DNA from 2 places in the Acidovorax sp. GW821-FHT09A11 genome. Region 1 is predicted to be linked to the other one. Evidence: predicted binding sites of a transcription regulator. Region 1 holds the regulator's gene; the other holds the start of a gene.

Evidence for each region. Region 1 encodes LexA, which represses DNA repair genes until DNA is damaged. Its sites were predicted from a motif close to ACTGTATNNNNATACAGT; they were not measured.
Region 2: AC07PV_RS19720 (DNA topoisomerase IV subunit B) is a predicted target of LexA. The motif match lies at 1,357-1,374, and genes of this name have one in related genera.

The regions. Positions count from the first base shown of each region.
Region 1 covers NZ_JBWKPS010000001.1:406,543-410,024, forward strand. The annotation lists gene AC07PV_RS01900 (D-2-hydroxyacid dehydrogenase family protein) at 1-444, opposite strand, end outside; gene AC07PV_RS01905 (hypothetical protein) at 708-1,205, opposite strand; gene lexA (transcriptional repressor LexA) at 1,362-2,036, opposite strand; gene AC07PV_RS01915 (asparaginase) at 2,120-3,076, shown strand; gene AC07PV_RS01920 (hypothetical protein) at 3,096-3,482, shown strand, end outside.
Region 2 covers NZ_JBWKPS010000008.1:155,416-158,897, forward strand. The annotation lists gene AC07PV_RS19720 (DNA topoisomerase IV subunit B) at 1-1,323, opposite strand, end outside; gene AC07PV_RS19725 (MFS transporter) at 1,561-2,778, shown strand; gene AC07PV_RS19730 (hypothetical protein) at 2,806-2,976, shown strand; gene AC07PV_RS19735 (class I SAM-dependent methyltransferase) at 3,057-3,482, shown strand, end outside.

The DNA of each region.
Region 1 (3,482 bases):
AAGGCCGAAGTTGGCGGGCATGGATGCGGTCTTCAGCCCGGACTGCTGCCAGGCGCCGTGCTTGAGGTTGGCGATGTACTGCGGCAGCCTGCGCATGGCTGCCATCACGAGGGCCCAGGTCAGTTCGGCCGGGGCCACCGGGGACCCTATGCCCTCGGCCACGGCAATGCCCCGCTCCGTGCACGCCGTCACGTCGATGTGACTGCCGATCTTGCCGGTTTGCGCGATCAGTTTGAGACGGGGAAGCTTTTCCACCAGTTGGCGCGTGATCTGTGTGCGCTCCCGCACCAGAACGATGATGTCGGCATCCTTCAGGCGGACAGAAAGCTGCCCAAGTCCTTTGACGGTATTGGTGTAGACCTTGGCGGTGTACGCGTCGAGCCGGGATGCGCAGTGCAGCTTGCGGACTGCGTCCTGGTAGTCGTCGAGAATCACAATGTTCATCCCGATATTGTGCCTTGGTGGCGCCACCGGCATTCACCGGGCTGCCGCCCTGGGGCATCAAAGTACGGGGCTTTTGGTGACGGAGTGTTGGCGCATCCCGCAAAACGCTGCCGACCATGGCAGGACGGGGCGGGGCCGTGCCATCGCTCCCCGGCCGTTTTTCTCACGCCCGCAGATCCATCTCTTTCGAGAAGGAACGCCACACGCCAACGAGGACCGTGCCGTTGGCGCCCTTGGCCCGTGATGAAGGAAGTATCTTGGTCTCAAGAGGCCTGAAGGGCTCCCTCGCAGGCCACCATGCGGTCCAGTTCCGCGCACACGTCGGCCATCCTGCCGGCGATCACCAGCCGGCCTGTGCCGGGGGCTGAGATCCTGCGCAAGACCTTGGCGGTCCGGCGGCCCGATCCATCGGTGGGCCGCGGTGCTGCGCAGGCGCTGCGGTTTCCTGCGGGCGGCACCGGCATCGCGGGCGGTGCTCTGCGGGTGGCGGCCTGCCGCCCGGGGCCTTCGGCGGGGGGCGTCTGGGGCGTGTTGATCGTGAAGGGCCAGTTGCCGCGCAGCGGACGTGGGCCAGGGAGACCCTGCGGGCGGTGGATGCTCCTGGAGCCGGCCGTGCCCCGGCCGTCGCTGCGGTCCGTGCCATCGTGGTGGGAACGGGGTGGGGGCGAACCTGCCGCAGACGGCATCGCGAGCGCGGCGGTCGAGTGAAACCAGCGCGTCAGCGAGCGCAGCGGCACGGAGAAGGCGGAAAAGGTGGTCAAGGCAATTCCCATGTGAAAACTCCGAAGGTCGGGGGTTGGACATAGGCAGGATTGCAAATTGAACCCGCACCGCAGGGCTGGCGTGCCGGTTTGCCCGGCACACCAAACGCCCGCCACCTGCAATGCGGTAGTGAATGGACCAGCAGCCGGGACCGGCTACATCAGCATGGTGTTGCGAATGAGGCCTACCGCGAGACCTTCGATTTCGAAAGGTTCGCCAGGCTGTACCACGATGACCGGGTAGTCCGGGTTTTCAGGCAGCAGCTCGATGGCCGTGGCGGTGCGCCGCAGGCGCTTGACCGTCACGTCGTCTCCCAGGCGGGCCACGATGATCTGGCCGTTGCGCACCTCGCGGGTGGACTGCACGGCCAGCAGGTCGCCGTCCATGATGCCGGCATCGCGCATGGACATGCCACGCACCTTGAGCAGGTAGTCGGGCTTGTGCTGGAACAGGCTGTTTTCCACGCTGTAGGTCTGGTCGACGTGTTCCTGCGCGAGAATGGGCGAACCCGCCGCCACACGCCCCACCAGGGGCAGGACCAGCTGGGAGAGCCCGGGAATGGGCAGGTGGAACTGGCTGCCGCGCGCTGCATTGATGGAGCGCAGCGTGTCGCTGCGCAACCGGATGCCCCGCGATGTGCCGCTCACCAGTTCGATCACGCCCTTGCGTGCGAGGGCCTGCAGATGTTCTTCTGCCGCATTGGCCGACTTGAAGCCCAGTTCAGCCGCGATTTCGGCGCGGGTGGGAGGCGCCCCTGTGCGTGCAATGGCGGTCTGGATGAGGTCCAGGATCTGTTGCTGGCGGGCCGTGAGTTTCGGGTTGTCGAGCATGGTGGTTTCCGGTGGAGGCGGCTACAGTGAAGGACAACTGTTTTTTAATCCAGTAACTGTATTTTTCACCAGTTTTTCGGAGTATGCAAGTGAGTGGGCAAAAAATTGTGGTTTTGGGCACTGGAGGAACCATTGCCGGCACGTCGGCACAGGCGGGTGACAACATCGGGTACACCGCCGCGCAGGTCGGGGTGGAGCAGCTGCTGGCAGCGGTCCCCGGATTGCAGGAGGCGGCCGGTGGCATGCTCGTGGCGGAGCAGGTGGCTCAGATCGACAGCAAGGACATGGATGGCGGGGTGTGGCAGGCCCTGGCGCTGCGCTGCGCCCACCACCTCCAGGATGCTTCCGTGCGCGGGGTGGTCATCACCCACGGCACCGATACGCTGGAGGAGACGGCCTGGTTCCTGAACCAGGTGCTGGATACCCGGCTGAAACCCGTGGTGCTGACCTGCGCCATGCGCCCGGCCACGGCGCTCACGCCCGACGGGCCGCAAAATCTCCTGGATGCCGTGGCGGTCGCGGTGGCTGCGGGTGCCCGCGGCGTGCTCGCAGTGGCCGCTGGCGAGGTCCACGGCGCACAGCAGGTCCAGAAGGTGCATCCGTACCGTGTCCATGCGCTCAGTTCGGGCGAGGCCGGGCCTTTGGGGTGGGTGGAGGAGGGCGCCATTCGCCTTGCGCAGGATTGGCCGATACCGCCCGCCAAGCATGCGTGGGGTGCTCTGCAAAATATAGCAAATGCAGCGGCCTGGCCCCGCGTGGAGGTGATCATGAGCCACGCGGGCGCCACGGGCGCCATGGTGGATGCGCTGGTGCGTGACGGCGTCCAGGGGCTGGTGGTGGCATGCACCGGCAACGGCACCATCCACCACCTTCTGGAAGCCGCATTGCTGCGCGCGCAGGAGGTGGGCGTGCGGGTGGTCCGGTCCACGCGCTGCGCCGAGGGGCGGGTGCTGCCCAAGCCTGGTGACGTGCTGCCTGATTCCGGCGGGCTGCCGCCCCTGAAGGCCCGGATCTCGCTGATGCTGGACCTGATGCGCTGAGCGCGAAGGCTGTCCGGTGTTGTTTGCAGCCCTCAAGACACACGCCTGGGCCTACCCGGCGCTGGAAGTGGTGCACATCGTTGGCATTGCCCTGCTGCTGGGCAACCTGGTGCTGCTGGAGTTGCGCGTGTTTGGCCGGGGGGCGGCGCTGCCCGTCAAGGACCTTGCGCGGCTCAGCCTGTCGCTGGCATTGTGTGGCTTTGGCCTGGCGGCGGCATCGGGCCTGCTGATGTTCGCCACCCAGCCTTCCGAGCTGCTCGCCAGCCGCGCATTCACCTTGAAGATGCTGCTGTTAATGCTTGCGGGCTGCAACGCCGCGTGGTTCCATGGGCGTGGATCGCTGGCGCGCCTGGACGCCCTGGCCCGGGTGCAGATGCTGGCGTCCACGCTGATCTGGCTGGCCGTG
Region 2 (3,482 bases), on a different contig from region 1:
GCCGGCGGAGTCGCCCTCGACCAGGAAGACTTCGTTGTGGGCGATGTCGCGGCTTTCGCAGTCGGTGAGCTTGCCGGGCAGCACGGCCACGCCCGAGCCCTTGCGCTTTTCGACCTTCTGGCCGGCCTTCTGGCGCGTCTGCGCGGCCTTGATGGCGAGTTCTGCCAGCTTCTTGCCGTAGTCCACGTGCTGGTTGAGCCAGAGCTCCAGCGCCGGGCGCACGAAGCCGCTGACCAGGCGCACCGCGTCGCGCGAGTTCAGCCGCTCCTTGATCTGGCCCTGGAACTGAGGATCGAGCACCTTGGCCGAGAGCACGTAGCTGGCACGGGCGAACACGTCTTCGGGCAGCAGCTTGACGCCCTTGGGCAGCAGGCTGTGCAGCTCGATGAAGCTCTTGACGGCGTTGAACAGGCCGTCGCGCAGGCCGCTTTCGTGCGTGCCGCCGGCGCTGGTGGGAATCAGGTTGACGTAGCTCTCGCGCATGGGCTGGCCGTCTTCGGTGAAGGCCACGCACCAGGAGGCGCCCTCGCCCTCGGCAAAACTCTCGTTGTTGCGGTCGGCAAAGCCCTCGCCCTCGAAGAGCGGGATCACCGGGTCGCCGCTGAGCGTCTGCATCAGGTAGTCGCGCAGGCCGCCCTTGTACTGCCAGGTCTGGGTGTCGCGCGTCTTCTCGTTGACCAGGGTCACCGACACGCCGGGCATGAGCACCGCCTTGCTGCGCAGGAGGTGGGTGAGCTCGCCCATGGGCAGCGCGCTCGACTCGAAATACTTGGCATCAGGCCAGGCGCGCACGGTCGTGCCCTGCTTGCGCTCGCCGGCTTCCAGCGCGCGGGTCACCAGGGGCTCGACCACGTCGCCGGCCGAAAACACCAACCGGGCGACCTTGCCTTCACGGTGGCTGCTCACTTCCAGGCGGTTGGCCAGCGCGTTGGTCACGCTCACGCCCACGCCGTGCAGGCCGCCCGAGAAGCTGTAGGCACCGCCCTTGCCCTTGTCGAACTTGCCGCCCGCGTGCAGGCGGGTGAAGACCAGCTCGATCACCGGCGCGTTTTCCTCGGGGTGCATGCCGAAGGGGATGCCGCGCCCGTCGTCCTCGATGCTCACCGAGCCGTCGGCGTGCAGCGTGACCTTGATCTTCTTGCCATGGCCGGCCAGCGCCTCGTCGGCGGCGTTGTCCAGCACCTCCTGGATGATGTGCAGGGGGTTGTCGGTGCGGGTGTACATGCCCGGGCGCTGCTTGACGGGCTCCAGGCCCTTGAGCACGCGGATCGACCCTTCGGAATAGTCACTACTGGGGGACACGGAAGACGGTTTGGCAGACATAGCGGCGGATTGTAGTGCGGCAGCAGCGCAATAGCTGGATGAAAAAACAGTCATGACAACACTGGCAGCGTGCTCCGGGCCCCCCAGGCCCGGGGGCGGCGGCAGACAGAGTGGCTGGGGGCGGGTTGCAACACAAAGGACGGTCCCGCGCAGCAGGCCTGGCGGCAACCCCGCTGCCAACTGTATTGGTCCCCGGTGTATCAGCGCGTTTCGCCCAATCTCGCTACATTCCTGCGCATGCATATGAATCCTCCCAAACTGTCCATGTTCCAGGTGCTCGCATGCGGCGCGGCCATCGTGACCCTGTCCATGGGCATCCGCCATGGGTTCGGGCTCTGGCTCCTGCCCATCACGCAGGAGATGGGCTGGACCCGCCAGTCGTTCGCGCTGGCCATCGCCATCCAGAACCTGTCCTGGGGCCTGATCGGCATCTTTGCGGGCATGGCGGCAGACCGGTTCGGGGCGTTCCGCGTGCTCATCGGCGGCGCGGTGCTCTATGGCCTGGGTTTGGCGGGCATGGCGCTGTCGCCCACGACCACCCTGTTTGCGTTGACGGCCGGCGTACTGATCGGCGCCGCGCAGGCGGGCACCACCTACGCCGTGATCTACGGTGTGCTGGGCCGCCAGATCGCGCCGGAGCGCAGGTCCTGGGCCATGGGCGTGGCGGCGGCCGCAGGTTCGTTCGGCCAGTTCCTCATGGTGCCCGTGGAGGGCTGGCTGATCGCCGGACTGGGTTGGCAGCAGGCGCTGCTGGCCTTGTCGATGGCCGTGCTGCTCATCGTGCCGCTGGCCTTTGGCCTGCGGGAGCCGGGCTTCAAGGGCGCCGCGCCGCCCAAGCGCGAGCAGACCATCGTGCAGGCGCTGGGCGAGGCGTTCCGCTACCCGAGCTTCAACCTGCTGATGGCCGGTTATTTCGTGTGCGGCTTCCAGGTGGTGTTCATCGGGGTGCACATGCCCAGCTACCTGAAGGACCATGGCCTGTCGCCCCAGGTGGCCAGCTACGCGCTGGCGCTGATCGGCCTGTTCAACGTGCTGGGCACCTACGTGGCCGGCACCCTCGGCCAGCGCATGCCCAAGCGGTTCATCCTGGCCTTCATCTACTTTGCCCGCGCGGCGGTGATCACCGTGTTCCTGCTCGTGCCGCTGTCGCCGCTGTCGGTGTATGTGTTCTCGGCCGTGATGGGCACGCTGTGGCTGTCCACCATCCCGCCCACCAACGCCACCATCGCGCAGATCTTTGGCGTGCAGCACCTGTCGATGCTGGGCGGCTTCGTGTTCTTCAGCCACCAGATCGGCAGCTTCCTGGGCGTGTGGCTGGGCGGCTATCTGTATGACGCCACGGGCAGCTACGATATCGTCTGGTACATCGCCATCGCGCTGGGGGTGTTTGCCGGGCTGGTGAACCTGCCGGTCCGGGAAAGCCCCATCCCGCGCGGCGCCGCCCAGCCCGCCTGAACACGGCCCTTGCATCCGAACATCCCCATGTCCACCGCCAGCAGCGCCCCCTCGACCTCGCCCAGCCACGGCATGCCACGGGCCTGGCGCTGGCTGGCCTGGACAGTTGCCGTGGTGCTGTGCCTGGCGGTGTTTGGCATGTACACGGTGCCGGACTTCATGGTGATGCTGGCCGACCAGATGTGGGCGTGTTTCTGAGCCCGCGCCATCCACTTTCAAGTCTTTTTGGCCGCCAGCGCTTGATGAATAAGCGCTGATAGCTATATCTTCAATAGCAAATGCACGGTAACGAAGCCGCTTCCGACTGGGTCCGCCGCTGGTCCCACCTGATCGCGCCGGGCAGCACGGTGCTCGACGTGGCCTGCGGCGCCGGGCGTCACCTGCGCTGGCTGCATGGCCTGGGCCACCCCGTGGTGGGGGTGGACCGCTCTGCCGAGGCCCTGGCCGCCTGCGAGGGGCAGGGGGAACTCGTCCTGGCCGACATCGAGAACGGCCCATGGCCGCTGGCGGGCCGCCGGTTTGGCGCCGTGGTCGTCACCAACTACCTGTGGCGGCCCCTGCTGCCCACCCTGGTGGAGAGCGTCGCACCGGGTGGCGTGCTGATCTACGAAACCTTTGCGCACGGCAACGGCACCGTGGGCCGCCCTGCCCGGCCGGAATTCCTGCTGGCGCCCGGGGAATTGCTGAGCGCCTGCGCCGGGCTG